2 regions of the Caloramator sp. genome follow, and region 2 is predicted to be linked to the other one. Evidence: riboswitches for the same ligand, from Rfam matches in the RefSeq annotation. Region 2 holds a riboswitch; the other holds the start of a gene.

Region 1 (9,601 bases), on a different contig from region 2:
ACACAATTAAAACAATTATTAACCCTGAAGCAACCAATACTTTTTTGTTTATGCCTTTATAATTTTTTTTGTTTTTATAGTGTAATCTATTTTCTGCTTTTCCCAAAATAAAGTCCATTAAAAGAGCTAATATACATGCTGGTATTGCACCTGCTAAAATCATATAATTATCTACTGTTTGGACTCCTGAAAAAACCAAATATCCGAGACCACCTGCTCCTACAAATGCAGCAATTGTCATTAACCCAACAGCTGTTACAGCCGATATTCTAATACCTGCCATTATAACAGGAAATGCCAATGGCAATTGAACTTTTGTTAAAATTTGACTATTTGTTAATCCTATACCTTTAGCAGCTTCAATTGTATCTTTATCAATATTTACTAAACCTGTATAAGTATTTTTTATTATAGGCAGTAATGAATAAATTACAACCATTATTATCGCAGGTTTTTTTCCAATTCCTACAAAAGGTATTAAGAATCCTAATATAGCTAAACTCGGAATTGCTTGTACTAAATTTGCAAAACCAAGTATTGGTTTTGATAGTTTTTCTACCCTTGTTATTATAATTCCAAGGGGTACCCCTATTAAAATTGCAATTAATACAGCAATGAAGCTTAAATATATATGTTGTACTATAAGATTCCCAATTTGATCACTTCTTGTAACAACAAAATTTATAAATTCCATCATTAGAAATTCACCTCCATATCAGCAATTTGAGTAGCCAATGCCGATAGCACACTACTTCTTGTTATTAATCCTAACAGTTGATTATTGTCATCTACAACTGGAACATATCCAATGGAATGTATATTCATTGTTTTTAAAACATCTACAAGGTTACTTTGCTTGTTTACAGTAACCAAATTAGTTTCCATAACATCCTTAAGTAAAACGTTCCTTTCCTCTGTCTTAATTCTTTTTAATGTAACAAGTCCAATAAGTTTATTTTCTTTATCGGTTATCATTAAACTATCGACTTTATTTGTTTTCATTATTTCTATTGCTTGAAGCACATTTCTATTAGAACCTGTTGTTGCTGGTTCTCTAATCATTATATCTTCAGCCTTTATAAACTCTGGATTATTCCAAATTCTTTTTTTACCAATAAAATCTGTAACAAAATCATTTGCAGGATTCTTTAGGATATTATCAGGCGTATCATATTGTAATATTTTTCCTGAATGCATTAAACAAATTCTATCCCCTAATTTTATTGCTTCATCCATATCATGTGTAACAAATACTATTGTTTTATTTAGTTCTCTATGCAATTGAAACAGTTGCTCCTGCAAATTATTTCTTGTTATAGGGTCTAATGCACTAAAAGGTTCATCCATAAGTATGATATCTGCATCAGTTGCTAATGCCCTTGCTATCCCTATTCTCTGCTGTTGTCCTCCACTAAGTTCGCTTGGATATCTATTCATATACTCATCAGGTTCTAATCCAACAAGTTTTAAAAGTTCTTTTGTTTTATTTTCAATTGAATTTATGTTTTCTCCTTTAATTTTGGGGACTAACTCAATGTTTTCTTTAACAGTCATATGCGGAAATAAACCATTGTGTTGAATAACATACCCAATATTTCTCCTTAACTCAATTGTATCTATTTTAGAAATATCATCACCATTAATAAAAATTTTTCCACTTGTTGGTTCTTCTAATTTATTAATCATCTTAAGTAACGTTGTCTTTCCACAACCACTTGGTCCTACAAAAACTACAAGTTCTCCTTTATTAATAGTCAATGTAAAGTCATTAATAACTGTGGTATCTTTATACTTCTTTTGAATATTTTTAAATTGGATCACCACAATCCCTCCTTTTAATATTAAATTATTTAATAAAGCTCATTATGAATTCAACTGAAATGAGATTAGATTGAGCTTATTTTCGATAACTATTCCTCTATGAAATTTAAGTTGAAATGAATATGTTTGCTGGATTTTAATGTATTTTTATATATAATTTTTTAAGTAACAATCTTATTATATTTTATAAGTTGTTACTCTGTCAATTCTTTTTTGTTTTCTAAATAAGTTTTTATGCTTTCGCAATAAGTTAGATGGTTTAAATGCTATATGACTTATAAAATAAAAAGACGTGCAAAAACACGTCTAAAATAATACATAATTTAGGTCTTTTATGAGTTAATCACTTCAACAAGTCTATTGGCAACCTCTGAACGGTTTGTAAATCCAGTTAATGTGTTAAATATATCCTCAAGGCTGCTTCCTAATACCTTCTCCTTAAGTTCTTCAAAGTTACCATCAGCTACAATTTGACCATCATTTAAAAGAAGTATTCTATCACTTACCTTTTCAACAACCTCCATAATATGGGATGAATAAAATATGGTTTTGCCTTCATTTTTTAATGCCTGCATCATTTCTTTAAAGACCATCGCACTATTTGCATCAAGGCCTGTAATTGGTTCATCAAAGAATATTAAATCTGGGTTATGTATTATTGATGAGATTATTGCAAGCTTCTGCTTCATCCCCTTTGAAAAGGATGAAATCCTTGTATTTTTTACTTCATAGAGGTCAAAAATATTTAGTAACTCGTCTATCTTTTTATTGAGTTTATTTTCCTCAAGTCCATATATGCTTCCTATGAAGTTTAGGTATTCAACTGGAGTTAGGCTGTCATAGAATTCAATAATTTCTGGAACATAACCTATTCTTCTCTTATACTCATATTTATCCCTTATATCTTCACTAAAAATTTTAACAGTACCTCTATATCCACTTGTCATTCCTAAAAATATTCTAATAGTTGTACTTTTACCAGCACCATTTGGGCCAATATATCCAACAATCTGCCCCTTTGGCACCTCAAAGCTAATTCCCTTTAATACATCCCCACTTCCATAATCCATATATAAATTTTCAACTGAAATTATATTATCCATCATTATCCTCCTTCGCTTTGTATATAGGTTAATTTTGACACAAAATATAATTATTTTCAAGTTTTAAACTACTTTTTCATTGGTAATATACCCATAAATTACATTTAAACTTTATAATTATTCATTACGATAAATAATATATAAAGTTTTAGGGGGGTAGTGTATGACAAATAAGAAAAAATTAATTTTATCAATCCTGCTTATTATTTTTACACTTACAAGTTTTGTAACAGCCTTTGCAAAAGTAAGAAAAAGAACATCTCCTGCTGCACCTTCAAGCATAAGTACATCAGGTATAACAACAAATGAACTTACTTTAACTTGGACAAGTAGCCAAGGTGCAACGGGCTATAAAGTATTTATGGCAACTTTAAATGATTCAAACTACACACAAATTGCAACTACTTCAGCAACAAGCTATAAAGTTACAAATTTAAAACCTGCTACGGTATATTGGTTTTTTGTTCGTGCCTACAATACCTATGGCACATCAGGTGATTCTGCTCATATAAAAGTAACTACTCAGAATATTGTTATTAATAATCAAAAGCAGGTTATTGGATTTACAACCTACTATTACAGCGGGGACAAGTCCTCCTATAATTCTATGGTAAACAATACTTCTCTTTTAAACACAGTAATTACGCACACATATACAACAGATGGGCTTGGAAATATATCTGGTTTAGTTCCGACTGAACAAATTAATTATGCAAACAACAATGGAATAACTCCTATCGCAATGGTAAGTAATAACTTCAGTGGTGACATAGCAAAGCAGCTACTTGAAAATACACAAAATAGACAAGCTCTTATAAATAATATATCAAATGCACTAAAACTAAATGGTTATAAAGGCGTAAACATAGACCTTGAAGGAGTTTATTACTACAACAGAAGCTATCTATCAACTTTTATGAAGGAGCTTTATACTGCATTAAAACCACAAGGATATATAATAGGCATCTCTGTTCCTGCCAAAACATATGACAGCTTAACTAATAGCTGGACAGGTGCCTATGATTATGCCGAACTTTCAAAGTACGTAGATCAATTTATACTAATGACCTACGATGAGCACTACCCAGGGGGTACACCTGGTGCTATTGCATCCATTGGATGGGTGCAGAAGGTAATAGATTATACTATTACTGTTGTTCCTAAAGAAAAGATTTTCTTAGGACTTGCAGCCTACGGATACGACTGGTCCTCAAATGGAACAAAGGCATATAGTATAAATGGAATTTATAACATTGCAAATAGCAATAATGCAACTATCCTTTGGGATGATATATCAAAGTCACCTTATTTTAATTATACAGATGTAAATGGAGTAGCACATTCTGTTTGGTTTGAAAATGATAAAAGCATTGCATATAAGCTTGATTTAGTAAACAGTTATAATCTTTCTGGAGTTGCTATTTGGAGACTTGGACTTGAAAATACAGATTATATGAATATGATAAAGGCTAAATTTAATAAATAAAAATAGGGCTTTATACCCTATTGCTGCTAAAAAATTATATATTGATTAGCCCCATGAAGGATTTCTTGGGCATTCGTTCATTTCGCTAATCAATTCTAAGTTTTTCTTTGTTTGAAAAAGCTAAGAATTGCTAAAGCTCATGAAAGAGCCTATTGAAATCCATTCATGGGGCTTTTTCAAAACTTAGCTAACAACTATGTTTATCAACAATCTCAGGGCTTTATGCCCTATTTTTGTTACGTATTCCAAAATAGTTTGTCCCCCACACACCAATAATTATCATTACTGCACCAATCAATTTGTAGCTTTCAAAACTTTCACCTCTTATTATAATACCAGCTATAACCGATACAACTGTAGTAAGGTTCGCAAAGACTGATGATTGTGATGCAGGAAGCTTTGATAAACTGTAATTTACAAGCAAAAATGCAAAAACCGATGACAATACACCAAGGTAGAAAATTGAAATTGAAACCTGTATATTTATCTTAGATAAAATATTAATATCATTAGACATTATACCCTGAATAAAATATAGTGTTCCAAAAGCAATCATCCCAAGTATCATCATAAAATAAGTCGTCTCGTATGATGTGAAATCCTGTGAGGCTCTTCTTGAATAGATATTAAACATTGCAGCACTAAAAACTGCAGAGAGTAAAAATATAATTCCTTTTAATTGGCCCTTTGCCTCTAAATTTCCTCCACCTAATACAATCGTTAGAACCCCTACAACAGATATAATTATAAATATCCATTGAATATTTGAAGGTTTTTCGTCTAATAAAAACGCTGCAAGTATTGCAACAAGTACAGGAATAAAGGCCATCATAACCCCAGCCTCTGATGATGTAGTATACTGAAGCCCCTTTGTTTCCATAATAAAATATATAATCGGCTGCCAAAGGGCAACTAATATTAGGGGTTTTAAATTTTTGCCCCTTAAATTTACCTTAACAATCCCAAACAATATTAAAAGAGACATTGTTATTGTTGCTGTTGTGAACCTTAAAAATAAAAGTTCAAAGGTTGACAGCGTCTCTAATGCAGCTTTACTAAATATAAAGGAAAAACCAAAAATTAAAGACATCGTAACTCCAGCCAAGTATGGAAGATACTTTTTCATAACACACCTCCTATTCACTTTGTATATTCTAACATAAGTTTTATTAAAATAAAACAATAGCAATAAAAGTTGTTTTAAATAAAAATAGGGCAATTTATTTGCCCTCAGGCTGTTGAAAAAGGTATATTTTGATTAGCCCTATGAAGGATTTCTTGGGCATCGATTCATTTCGCTAAGCAATACTAAGCTTTTCTTTATTTGAAAAGCTTAGTATTGCTAAAGCTCACGAAAGAGCCCATTGAAATCCATTCATAGGGCTTTTTCATAATTTATCTAATAAGTAGATTTGTCAACAATCTCAGGACAATTTATTTGCCCTATTCTTGTAAAAATTTACTTTTAATTTTTATAGCAGCATCTTTTACATCTTCTTTACCTAATATTGCTGAAATAACTGCTACCCCATCACAAAGCCCCTTAAGTTTATAAACATTATTTTCATTTATACCACCTATAGCAACTACTTTACAATTTAAATTGTTTCTTATTTTCTTTAGCGTCTCTATATTTACATTAACTGCATCTTTTTTAGTATCTGTTGGGAATATAGCACCAACACCTAAATAATCTGCTCCATCTTCAAATGCCCTATTTGCCTCTTCTATATTACTTACGGATACTCCAAGAATTTTATTCTCACCTATAAGTTGCCTTACCTTTTTGGCAGGTATATCTTCTTGTCCAATATGTACACCATCAGCATCTACAGCTAATGCAATATCCACTCTATCATTAATTATTAATGGAATACTATATTTACTGGTTATTTTCTTCATTTGAATTGCAATATTATAAAATTCCAAAGAGGATGCCTCCTTCTCCCTAAGTTGCACAATTGTAACTCCTCCCTTAATAGCATCCTCAATACAACTTAACCAATCTCTATCTCCAATTATTTTTCTATCTGTAACTAGATGCAAACTATAATCAACCTTTTTCAAGTCTAACACCTTCTTTTATTTTTATATCATTTAAATTATATATTTCATCAAACAATTTAACCTTAAATGTCCCTATATTATTTCCTGACTTTTTATATGCCTCTTCACTGCATAACCTGATATGCAAGAAATCAATGGATCGCATCCTGCCCCTAAAAATGAACTTAATTTGTTTTCACCATATTTTGTATAATCAGATATCAAAGGTAACCATGATATTGGCATTACAATACTAAGTTCAAGCCCTAACCCAAAAGAAATTCCTTCAGTACATTCAAGGTTATTTGTACTTGAGTTTACTAAAATATAAAACATCACCAACGAAAGAAACATAAGTAGAACAACTGATATGTAGTTTAATTTTGGATATTTAAAGGAACTATATTCAGTCCATATATAAACTAATACGCCAACACTTAAAACCCATATATAAAAGTTTTCATAACCAAATAGACTTTTAAAGATTTGATTCATACCATTAGATGCTGTAATAAGCATAATTGATGTCCAGCCAACTAGTTGTATAAAGTTTAAAATCGAAAATATGTATTTCCCGAAAACACCAAAGGATAAACTAACTGTTTCCATAGCTGTCATATTCTTTTCCTGTCCTATAACTCCAGCTAATCCCAATATCAAACATCCTATTAAATGCCCTATAATTATTGCAGCTACCCCCTTCTTTATACCAAGAGATCCAAGAAAGGCTCCTGCCATTATTTCAGCGACCGAAATGGCTGCCCCAAACCATAAAAAGAAAAAATATCTTCCTTTTTTATTCTTCATCTATAATTACCTCCTTACTTTTGAAAGCATAAAAGTGATCAACCGGCCCAACCCCCATACCTATGCTGAAGGAATTTTTAATTGCATTTTGTATATAATTTTTACTTCTACTTATAGCTTCTATAACATCAAATCCTAATGCTAAATTTGAAGCAATTGCTGAAGATAAAGTACAACCTGTACCATGTGTATTTTTGGTTTTAATTCTATTTCCTTTGAATTGGTAATATTCTAATCCATCAAATAATATATCAATTGCATCACCATTTAGGTGTCCACCTTTAACAAGAACATATTTTGCTCCTAAATCATATATTTTCCTACAAGCCTTCTTCATATCATTTACATCTTTAATTTCCATCTGAGCTATTAAACTTGCCTCATAGATATTTGGGGTTATTATTGTACAAATTGGTATCAATTTGCTAAGTAAACTATTAATTGCCTCATCTTTTAATAGCTTAAATCCACTTTTTGAAATCATAACAGGATCTAAAACAATATTTGGTGCTTTATAAAATTTTAATGAATTAGCAACCACATCAATTATATTGCTGCTTGACAACATACCAATTTTTACTGCATCAACCTTAATATCATCAAAAACTGCACTAATTTGTTTTTCGATCACCTCCACAGGTAAATCATAGGAATGAATTACTCCTTGAGTGTTCTGTGCTGTTACTGAAGTAATAACACTCATACCATACACTAAATGAGCTGAAAATGTTTTTAAATCTGCCTGAATTCCTGCACCTCCACAGCTGTCTGAACCTGCAATTGTTAACACCTTTTTCATAACATCACCTCCAAAAAAATCTAAAACCACCCAGCAAGGGTGGTTACAAAAAAGGCTATTCCAGTGGGAATAGCCTTGATATCTTTTAGTATCCCACATCCCTACGCTGGTATCAACCAGATCAGGTTCAAAGGGTCAAAGGTTTCAACGGACCTTACTCTCAGATGGCCTCATCCATCTCCCCTTGTGGCGTAATTATTAAGTTTTAACCAATTTCATTATAGTTAAAATTTTTTATATATTCAAGTATTTTTTAGATTATATTATTTGACTGCAAAAATTTATTATTTAGTAAATAAAATATACAAAATATATTTCTAAAATAACCTCATGTAAAAATGATAACACTTTAATGAAATACCTTCCCTAAAATCGATATAAAGCCTATTTTACTATTTCTTTATCCTTTTCTAATATATGCTTTACCAACCAATCAACTATGAAATTTAATATATCAAGTAAATACTTATCTTGTTCAATATCAACTTTATTTAAATCAATTGATTTTATTTTATCTATAAACTGCTTATGTTCTATTTTATGTAAAAAATAACCTTCATGTCCTATTTGTTTCATATATTCTTCTTCAGAATCAAAATGATATACAGTATAATCTTCAAGTTCCTTCAATATTTCAACTATTTTATCAAACTTATCAATGTATAAATCATTTTTTAATACTTCATAAGCTTTATTTGCAATTTCAACTAAGTGCTTATGCTGATTGTCTATATGTTCAACCCCCATTGAATATTCTTTTTTCCACGTTATCATAATCATCCTCCTATCCTAAAATGCATAAGTAATCTCTTTATAATTTCACTTTGTTAACTTATTAAACCCCTTATCCTCTTTATATAGCTTGGTGTTGTTCCGCAGCAGCCTCCTACAACCTTAACTCCTATATTAATCATTGATAAAATGTGTTTTGCAAACTCATCTTCATCAACATCATATACCAAATCTCCATCTATTTCCTTTGGAATTCCTGCATTGGGTTTTACAAGAACAGGTATGTTTGTACTTTTTAATATTTCCTGGGCTATATTTATCATATCAAAGGGGCCTGTTGAACAGTTTGCACCAACTGCCACAACCCTATATTTTTCAATTGTTTTTATCATATCATAAAGAGTATAACCTAAAAAAGTACTTCCCTCTTTGTTAAATGACATAGATGCAAAAACAGGTATATTAAAATAATCTGCTGCATTTAAGGCAATCTCTAATTCTTCAATATCATACATTGTTTCAATAAGTATGAAATCCACACCTTCTTCTTTGCCTATCTTAATTTGCTCTTTATAAATTTCAAAGGCCTGTTCTTTACTTATAGGCCCTTTAGGCTCAATAAGTTTTCCTATTGGCCCAATATCTTGTGCAACAAGTAAATCTTTGCTTGCACTTCTTGCTATGTCTATTCCTCTTTTTATTACCTCTTTAAAATCAAATCCACACTCTTCCATACTTAATCTGTTTGAACGGAAGGTATTTGTTACAACTGCATCACATCCTGCATCAACATACTCACTATGTATT
Region 2 (9,601 bases):
CGTATCTATCCTTAACTTATATGGATAAACAAAATAAACATCTTGATGTTTTTCAAATTTGCCTTGACTTTCACTAAAACTTTCTGTCAATACGTGATATTTTATCGATTTTAAAACAACATTTTCACTTTTATTAACCTTTGAAGTGAATACAAGGTTAATAGCTGTCCTATAATAATTTATGTATGAAATGCATACTATAAAAATTATTATCATAATTCTAATTATTTTATTTTTCATATAACCACCAAAAATATTTTTTAATAATATATATGAATCAAATTTAAAAAATTTATCCAAATACAAAAATTAAATACTCTTTTAATTTTTTTGTTGACTTATGACGATAATATATATAATATAAATTGTACTATAAATTTAGAGGTGATGTTATGAAGGAAATTATTATAACTAAAAACGAAGCTGGTCAGAGACTTGATAAATTCCTAAGGAAATATTTAAAGGATATGTCACTTGGAGCTATATATAAATCAATAAGAAAAGGGGAAATAAAAATAAATAATAAGAAACAGAGTGAAAAGTACATATTAAATGAAGGAGACATTTTAAATTTTAATATTGAAATAAATACAGCTAAAAATAAAGAACCTAAAAAGTTTTTAGAAATTGATTATGATTTTAAAGTTGCCTATGAAGATGAAAATATATTAATTGTTGAAAAAAGACCTAATCAATTAGTTCATCCAGATGAAGGAAATGAAATAACCTTAACAGATGAGGTATGGGCATACCTTTATGATAAGGGTGAATACAATCCTGATGAAGAAAAAACCTTTGCACCATCACCCTGCAATAGATTGGATAGAAACACAGAAGGTCTCGTTATTTTTGCAAAAAACTATGATTCACTAAAACAAATAAATGAAGCAATAAGATTAGGTGGAATACAAAAGATATATACCGCATTAGTTAAAGGCAAAATAGCAACTGGAGAATACATAGGATATATAACAAAAAACGAAAGAACTAATAAAGTAATGATATTAGATAAAAGAGTAAAAAACTCGAAGGAAATAATAACCAAAATATTGAATGTAGAATCTGTTGGTATTGCTTCGGTTATTGAAATTGATTTAGTGACAGGAAGAAGTCATCAGATAAGAGCTCATCTATCATATTTAGGTAATCCTATAGTTGGTGATCCAAAGTATGGAAACAGAAAGTTTAATAGTTTCTTCTTCAACAAATTTGGATTAAACCATCAACTTCTTGTTGCAAATAAATTAATATTTAAAAATATCGGTGGAAATTTAAAATATCTTGAGGATAAAGTAGTTACAATGAACTTACCACCATTATTTAAAAAGATTAAAAACGACCTTTTCAAGTTCTAAAAAAGTGCCATAAAATTTTATGGCACTTTTTTTCATTAGCAGGAACATCCACCTCTTGAATATAGCTGATCAACAACAAACCTCTTTCCAAAGAAAGAATTTCTGTAGTCAATTATAAAGCCCCTTGTATACCTTGAAAGCTCCTTATCAAATAAAACTTTAACTCCTTCAACTTCATAAACATTATCAGTATTCTTTTGCTCATCCAGAGCTAAACCAAAACTTGGGCCACCTCATCCAACACCTGCAATATAAACTCTAACTCCAATATTTTGGTCCTTTCCTTCTAACTTTTTCTTTAATTCCTCAGCAGCAGACTGAGTAATCTTTATTTCCATATTTCCACCTCCATATATACCCTATATAGGTATTTATACTATATTATATTATATTATCATTTAGAATAAATGTAAACAATTTTTATTTTTCTGTTTTGTTTTTTTCGTGCTCCTCCAGAGCACGCTCATTATAATATGGATTTACACCTCATCCACATCCAGTTCTATAAATATTTCCTGATTCTTTATAATCTTTATAAATTTCTTTAATTAGTTTTTTAAATTTTTCAAGTATTTCCATTATGTCACCCCCCTATACCATACATAGGTATTATAACATATAAAATAAGTAAACAAAAGGTGACTATCACCTTTTGTTTACTTATTTAATTACCATTTATTATAATGTACTCTGTTTTCATCATATCTGTCTGCTTCATCCTTATATTCATCTGGATAACCTACTGCAACTATTGAAAAAGGAACTATATTTGATGGTAGTCCAAACATTTTAACTATTTCATTTACTCTGGTCTCATTTGGATATACTCCAATCCATACAGTTCCAAGCCCTAAACTTACTGCCTCTAAAAGTATATTTTGTGTGGATGCTGATAAATCTTGTACCCAAAAACCCTCATATTTTTCCTTTGTTAAATCAGCACACACAAGTATTGCAACTGGTGCCTCCTTAAGCATTGTAGCGTGAGGGTGTGTATTTGCAATATTATTTAAAATATTTCTGTCATCTATAACTATGTAGTGCCAAGGCTGTTCGTTTCCTGCTGATGGTGCAGCCATAGCTGCATGCAATAGTTCATCAATCTTTTCCTTCTCTACAGGTTTTGATTGATATTTTCTTATACTTCTTCTCTTGAAAATTTCATCCATAGTATCACTCCTTCCTATAATTTATTTTTTCTCACAAAGTTTTTACTATACCTTGAATATATTTACTTCCACATTTCATAAAATCTATTAGATATTTTTAAAAAAAGGAGAATTAATATGAATCTTATTTGGCTTGAAACTAATGGATGTTCAGGAAACATTATATCATTTTTAAACAGCGAAAATCCCTCCTTTGAATTTATAAAACAAAGGGTAAACATAACCTTCAGCAACAGCGAAATGTACCCATTTGGAACAAAGGCTATGGATGCTTTCTTTGATACTATAGAAAAGGGAGGCTACATTCTTGTTGTGGAGGGAGCTATTTCTACAAAGGACAACGGAAATTATAACATAATCGGCTACTACAATGACAAATATATAACTGCACTTGAAGCTGTGAAAGTTGCTTCTGAAAATGCTAAGTTTATCATTTCAGCTGGTACCTGTTCCTGTTTTGGTGGGATTTCTGCCGCATTCCCAAATATTTCTGAATCAAAGGCATTGAGCGAAGTAATTCCTAACAAAAAAATAATAAAGATGCCTGGCTGTCCTGTATCTGGAAACTGGATGGCATCTCTACTATTAAATCTTATCGAAGGAAATCAAATAGAATTAGACCCAATAGGAAGACCTATCTACCTCTATGGAAATACAGTCCACGATTTTTGTGAGAGAAGAACCTTTTTTGAAAGAAATATATTTGCTAAAAGAGTTGGAGACGTAGGTTGCTACTTAAAGATTGGATGCGTTGGTCCCTCAACTAAGGCACCCTGTCCATATACAAGATGGAATGGATATATAAAGTGGCCAATTGGTGTAAATTCACCTTGTATTGGTTGTTCTTCAAAGGATTTCCCTAACTATACATTATTTAAGGAGGATGAAGTGTAAATGGAAATAGTTTTAAGTCCTATAACCAGAATAAGTGGTTTTTTAACAATAATAGCACAGGTAGATGACAATATTGTTGTAGATGCTAAGTGTAAAGGAACAATGTTTAGAGGATTTGAAAAATTACTTATAGATAAACATCCTCTTGATGCAGTTTATTTGACACAGAGAATATGCGGTATTTGCTCTTCTGCCCACAGTATTGCATCAAGTCGTGCTCTTGAGGATTGTTCTTCACTAATAGTTGATTATAACAGCAAAATTATTAGGAACATTATACACGGTTTTGACATACTCCAAAACCATATTAGACAATTTTATTTATTTTCCATACCCGATTTTGTAAATATAGAAACAGAAAACTTTAAAAGCAAAGTTCCAAGAGATTTAGAAATAAAAATAAGCGATAATTATATTAAATCCCTATATTATTCAACTTTAGCTCATCAGGGATTAAGTATATTAGGTGGAAAAGCTCCACATAATCACGCAATTGTTTTTGGAGGAGTTACAACAAAACTTAATCAATATGAATATTCAAAGGCAGTTGAAATAGCTGATGAACTCTTGAGTTTTTGTCAATATATGCTTGAGGACTATTATATTATAGAAAAATATTATAATGAATATTTTGATATTGGTGATTCTGGTAGTAACTATTTAAGCTTCGGACTATTTGATGACACTCCTGAGTTTAGTATATGTAGCAGTGGAGTTTTAATCAATAAAAAATACAATGAATTAAACCTAAACGATATAGAGGAATATGAAGTAATAGATGATATTTCTTTTATAAAGGCTCCAAGATATTTAAATCAATCTATTGAGGTAGGTCCTCTATCCAGAAATTGTATCAAAAACGGATGGGTTAAAAGTTCTACCTTAAGTCGAATTAAATCAAGGGTTTATGAAGCAAAATCTATTGCAGAAAATGTAAAAAATATGCTCAAGGAGGTATCAATAAATAAAAACACCATAAGCAAAGATGTATTAGATGGAACCGGAATAGGTACTACAGATACAATAAGAGGTGCTCTTTACCATAGCGTAGAGATTCAAAATAAAAAAATAAATCAATATAATATAATAACACCATCAGCATTTAACCTATCACCTACATATAATGGTATTAAAGGTCCTCTTGAAAGAGCTCTTATTGGGACTTATATTGAAGACACTTCAAATCCAATTGAAATTATAAGAACCGTTCACTCCTTTGACCCCTGTGTATCTTGTGCAACTCACTTAGTAAGTAAAGATGGAGTGTTATTAAATGAAAACCATTTTGTGCATAGGTAATATTCTGATGCAGGATGATGGGATAGGTATTGTAATTGGACATATACTTAAAAAAAAGGGAATAGACTGTATAATATGTGAAACAGATATCGCCTATATAAACGATTTATTAAATGAATTTGACGACGTAATTATAGTAGATGCCATCGACTTTAATCTACCTGCAGGAAGATCTATTATAATACCTCAATTTGAATATAAACCTCTTTATAACTTTCATCATGATATATTATTTTACAAAAATAAAAAAATAACACTATATGGAATACAAGTTGAATCTATAGGAATAAGCATAAGTATATCAAAAAGCTTGCGTTCTAATCTTAAGTTATATGTAGATGAAATCATAAAACTTTATAAATCTAAATAAAATATCTATTAAATCATTGACAAGCACTAAATAATAATTGTATAATAATTGCAAGATTCAATTTCGAAACTTTCACGGAGGTCTTTTATGTATAAGTCATTTTCATTAAGCAACAACAAAGCAATGATCAACTTTTCTTCCTACTACTGCGACTCCTACGAAAAGGTGCTCGATAGCGAAGGATTTTGTAAGGTATTATCCTCATATCTTTCAAAATCCAAAAATGCAAATACTAAAACCTACAGATTTATATCAGATAAATTAGGCACTGATGACCTAACAATTATAAACAAAGAAGTTATCTCACTTTTTAAATTACTTTCTATTATGAACCTTGATGAAATAATAAAAATAAACGAAAAATACAACACATTTTCAAATTATAAAGATGAACTTATTGATTTTGTTGAAGACCTATATAGATACTGGCGTAAGATTGAAAGATACACACTAATATTTAACAATAAAATAACCGAAGGACTTGAAAAAACTCGCTTTATTGAGGCAAACCAAGATTTTTCTAATTTAATTCTATCACTATATAGAAAAGTTGAAGAAAATATACTGCAAATAACCCCAAATGTATATAGACAACTCCCAGCAGGAGGCAACGCAGGCCTTGTTTTAAGCAATAATGACTGGAAAATTCCCCCTCTGTATGAGCCACTAAAGAACATTCCTTTTATTGAAAATATCTTGCTTGATCCCCCCTTCATTGTATATCCTAAGAAGAACAAGCGAGAAGGAACATTTAAGGAAGTATTTGAAAATCCAATAAAAGATTGCAAGGTTACAACAAGGCACTGGTTTTGCTTTCCTGCTAAAGTTGGGGATTTATTAGCCTATATCTATTTTCATAGAGATTTTATGTCTCACGGAATTTCACTTTGCAATTTGTTTGAAATTGCAAAAAAGGAAGAATACCAAGGTAAAAAACCGGATATAGTATATGTATTTGGTGCAAGATGCAACTCTAATGAAACAAAAAACGTATTTTATAATGATATAGAAAACGACATTATGCTTGGTTTAGTTTCTTATAGCGATGAGATAGATTACTTTGGATATATGAAGAAGATGACATTAACTCTTCATAATTTAATTATGCTAAAGAGGGGTTATCTACCACTACACGGAGCTATGGCAAATATTACATTAAAAAACGGCAAGCAGGCTAATGTAATTCTTATTGGAGATAGTGGTGCTGGTAAATCTGAAACCCTTGAGGCTATTAGAAATCTTAAAGCAAACTTTGTAAGTGAGCTATCTATAATATTTGATGATATGGGAACAATTAGACTAAAGAATGATGATATTCTTGCCTATGGTACTGAAATAGGTGCCTTTGTAAGACTTGATGACCTTGACCAAGGTTATGCCTTCAAAGAAATAGATAGAAGTATTTTTATGAATCCTGATAAAACAAATGCAAGACTTATAATACCAGTATCAAGCTATAAGGAAATTATAAAAGGCCAAAAAGTTGATTTATTCTTATATGCCAATAATTATGATAAGGTTGAGGATGGCAATTCTATAGAATTATTTACTGATGTTGAAAAGGCAATAGATGTTTTTAAATCAGGTAAAAGGCTTGCAAAAGGAACAACAAATGAAGTAGGTCTTGTCTCATCATACTTCGCAAACCCATTTGGACCACTTCAATGGCAAGATAGATCTGACGAATTAATTGAAATATATTTTAAAACCCTATTTGATAAAGGAATAAAGGTTGGTCAAATAAAAACACAGCTTGGAATAAAAGGTTTAGAAAAGGAAGGACCAACCCTTGCTGCAAAAGCTTTATTTGAATTAATAAATAACCTATAAGAGTTTCCCCTTCATGCGATTTATATAAAACAGAAGAATCCGTGAACATATTTTGTTCACGGATTCTTTGTAATTTAATCAACATCTTTCAGTAGATAGCCTATTTATTGCATTTTTAAATTGTGGTATAAACCCTATTACAATGCATAAAATAAGGTCTGGTAATAGATAAGTTAAATTATATACTAATGAATATATCAATACATTTTGTCCTTCAGGTGCATAGGAAGCAAAGAATATAACCCCTGAAATTACGTGGAAGAACAGCCTTCCAACCCCTCCTAACACCATACCAACAGGTATATTTTTTCTTGATAAACCAGCAAGCCCTAACGCTCCAAAGGCAAGTGGATAGTCTATTATAACCTGTGCCCAATGAACAATATAAGGCTCTTGTATAAATTGAAGTATCCCATAAATTGCACCTACAATTACTCCATCCTTCACTCCATAAGTATATGCAAATATAAAAAGAGGTATTAAACTTCCAAGTGTTATAGAACCACCTTGTGGAAGTTTAAAAATCTTAATGTAGGATAACACAAAGGAAAGGGCAATACATAGACTTGCTGTTGTTATTTTTCTTGTATCAAATTTCTTCTCCTTAGTATTAGATTTGTTTAGATAGATTGATGCAACGGCAATAAGCACCAACGCCCCAAGAATTGCCCAAACATAGGGCTTAATCTTTAAAAGTCCTTCAAAAAATTGCATAAAAAAACCTCCTTTTTTTTCTACAGACGCAAAAAGGAGTACTTTTCCGCTTCCCTTCGCTGGCATTACCCAGTTCAGGTTCTAAGGGTCGAAGGTTTTACCTTCCTCTCAGCCTAAGGCTCCCCCAGCGTCTGAGATATTTTTTTCAATATAATTATACTATTCTGACGGTTAAAATACAACTAATATCTCTAAAAATTGTATTTAATCATAAAATAAGATACAAGGGAATTTATTCTAATAAGTATTGATTTATTTTAAAATTAGATTTATAATATATGTGTCAAATATATCTGGGTGTGGCGCAGATGGTAGCGCGCAAGAATGGGGTTCTTGAGGCCGCTGGTTCAAGTCCAGTCACCCAGACCAAAAGCCTTGGCATATGCCAAGGCTTTTTCCATCATAAATAACATCTTAGGGAAACTATTCAAACCAAAGCTTTATTTCTCTTTCAGCTGAATCTTTGCAATCAGAGGCGTGAACTAAATTATATGTATCTTTATATGCAAAATCCCCTCTTATTGTTCCAGGCAGTGCATCTTGATATTTTGTTGCACCATTTATATTTCTTACACATTTTATTGCATTTTCACCCTCTATTATCATAGCTATAACCATTCCAGATGTTAAGTATTTTATAAGCTCCTCAAAAAACTCCTTTCCCTTATGTTCTTCATAGTGCCTCTCCACCAATTCCCTTGTTGGAAATACAGACTTTATCGCTTTAATTTTTAGCCCCTTCATCTCATACCTTTTTATTATTTCTCCAATTAGTCCCCTTTCTACGCCATCTGGTTTAATTAAAACTAATGTTTTTTCCATTTTTATCCCTCCAACCTAATATTTATGTGTAAAGTTTATAAATTTAATGTATAATATTAACGAGGTGATTTTATGCAAAATTTATATCCAAACGAAAAAATAGAAAATCAACCTATTGTAGTAAGAAAGATTGAAAAAAAATAGGTCAAAATAATAAAGGATATTATCATCTTCAAATAAGTTCTGGTATAAAAAACTATGATGCTAAGATTTGGAACGATAGTCCTGATATTGCAGAAAAAATACTACCTGGATGCTTTGCCTATATCTCAGGTGTGGCTAAAGATTTCAAGGGAACCCTTCAAATTCATATAAATAAAATAGAAAAAATAGATAATCCAAGCCAAGAACTAATAAATAAAGTTATACCATCCTGTTATCTAAATAGCGAACAAATAGAAAAAGAACTATTTGAAATAATTGATACCATAAAAAATCAAAAAATAAAACAGCTATTAAATAATATATTTACAAACGATAATATTAAGACTTCTTTTTTAAAGAAGGCAGCAGGTGCAGAGATACATCACGCATACATAGGTGGTCTTGCACAACATACTATTGAAGTTGCAAGAATTGTAATTAATTTTACACAAATATTTCCATATGTCAACTATGATATTGCCGTAGCTTCTGCACTACTGCACGATATCGGAAAAATAATTGAGCTATCAGATTTCCCTGAAAACAAATATACAACAAGGGGAAAACTTATAGGACATATAAACATTGGAATTGAAATACTAAATAGCTTTATAGCAAAGATACAAGATTTTCCTCAAGCCTTAAGGTATGAACTTGAACACTGCATACTTTCTCACCACGGAACCTTAGAGATGGGTTCACCAGTTCTTCCTATGACTCTTGAGGCAATAGCTGTTCATAATGCAGATAAGGCAAGTGCTGAAATTAACGCCTTCCATCTTGCAATAGAAAGGGATGCAGGAACAGACGCTTGGACGGACTATAACCCAACCTACAAACGTGCTATAAAAAAATCTATAAATATATAAAAGCTAATCCATAGGATAATAGTCTTACGACTTGAAGATTTTGATAAACCTACTTTGTTAACTAAAGTATGAAAAAGCCCCATAAAAGGATTTCAATAGGCTCTTTCAAGAGCCTTAGCAATTCTTGCTTTTCGA

Evidence for each region. Region 2 has a riboswitch for thiamine pyrophosphate ahead of thiT (energy-coupled thiamine transporter ThiT). Riboswitches for the same ligand answer to the same signal wherever they lie in the genome.
Region 1: it holds a riboswitch for thiamine pyrophosphate, as region 2 does, so the genes downstream of both, thiD (bifunctional hydroxymethylpyrimidine kinase/phosphomethylpyrimidine kinase) here and thiT (energy-coupled thiamine transporter ThiT) in region 2, are expected to answer to the same signal.

What each region holds. Positions count from the first base shown of each region.
Region 1 covers NZ_JAIHAO010000003.1:51,597-61,197, reverse strand. Annotated here, with positions in the region: gene JG776_RS01960 (glycine betaine ABC transporter substrate-binding protein) at 1-697, opposite strand, end outside; gene JG776_RS01955 (ABC transporter ATP-binding protein) at 697-1,821, opposite strand; gene JG776_RS01950 (ABC transporter ATP-binding protein) at 2,154-2,924, opposite strand; gene JG776_RS01945 (glycosyl hydrolase family 18 protein) at 3,088-4,410, shown strand; gene JG776_RS01940 (DMT family transporter) at 4,631-5,536, opposite strand; gene thiE (thiamine phosphate synthase) at 5,854-6,477, opposite strand; gene JG776_RS01930 (cytosine permease) at 6,550-7,263, opposite strand; gene thiD (bifunctional hydroxymethylpyrimidine kinase/phosphomethylpyrimidine kinase) at 7,253-8,062, opposite strand; TPP riboswitch at 8,144-8,257, opposite strand; gene JG776_RS01920 (bacteriohemerythrin) at 8,447-8,836, opposite strand; gene JG776_RS01915 (homocysteine S-methyltransferase family protein) at 8,890-9,601, opposite strand, start outside.
Region 2 covers NZ_JAIHAO010000048.1:114-9,714, reverse strand. Annotated here, with positions in the region: gene JG776_RS11130 (hypothetical protein) at 1-240, opposite strand, end outside; gene JG776_RS11125 (RluA family pseudouridine synthase) at 393-1,355, shown strand; gene JG776_RS12450 (iron-sulfur cluster assembly accessory protein) at 1,391-1,693, opposite strand; gene JG776_RS11115 (nitroreductase family protein) at 2,024-2,524, opposite strand; gene JG776_RS11110 (hydrogenase small subunit) at 2,642-3,418, shown strand; gene JG776_RS11105 (nickel-dependent hydrogenase large subunit) at 3,419-4,717, shown strand; gene JG776_RS11100 (hydrogenase maturation protease) at 4,692-5,087, shown strand; gene JG776_RS11095 (phosphoenolpyruvate carboxykinase) at 5,175-6,917, shown strand; gene thiT (energy-coupled thiamine transporter ThiT) at 6,996-7,631, opposite strand; TPP riboswitch at 7,666-7,767, opposite strand; tRNA gene JG776_RS11085 (tRNA-Pro) at 7,925-8,000, shown strand; gene ndk (nucleoside-diphosphate kinase) at 8,055-8,453, opposite strand; gene JG776_RS11075 (HD domain-containing protein) at 8,729-9,466, shown strand.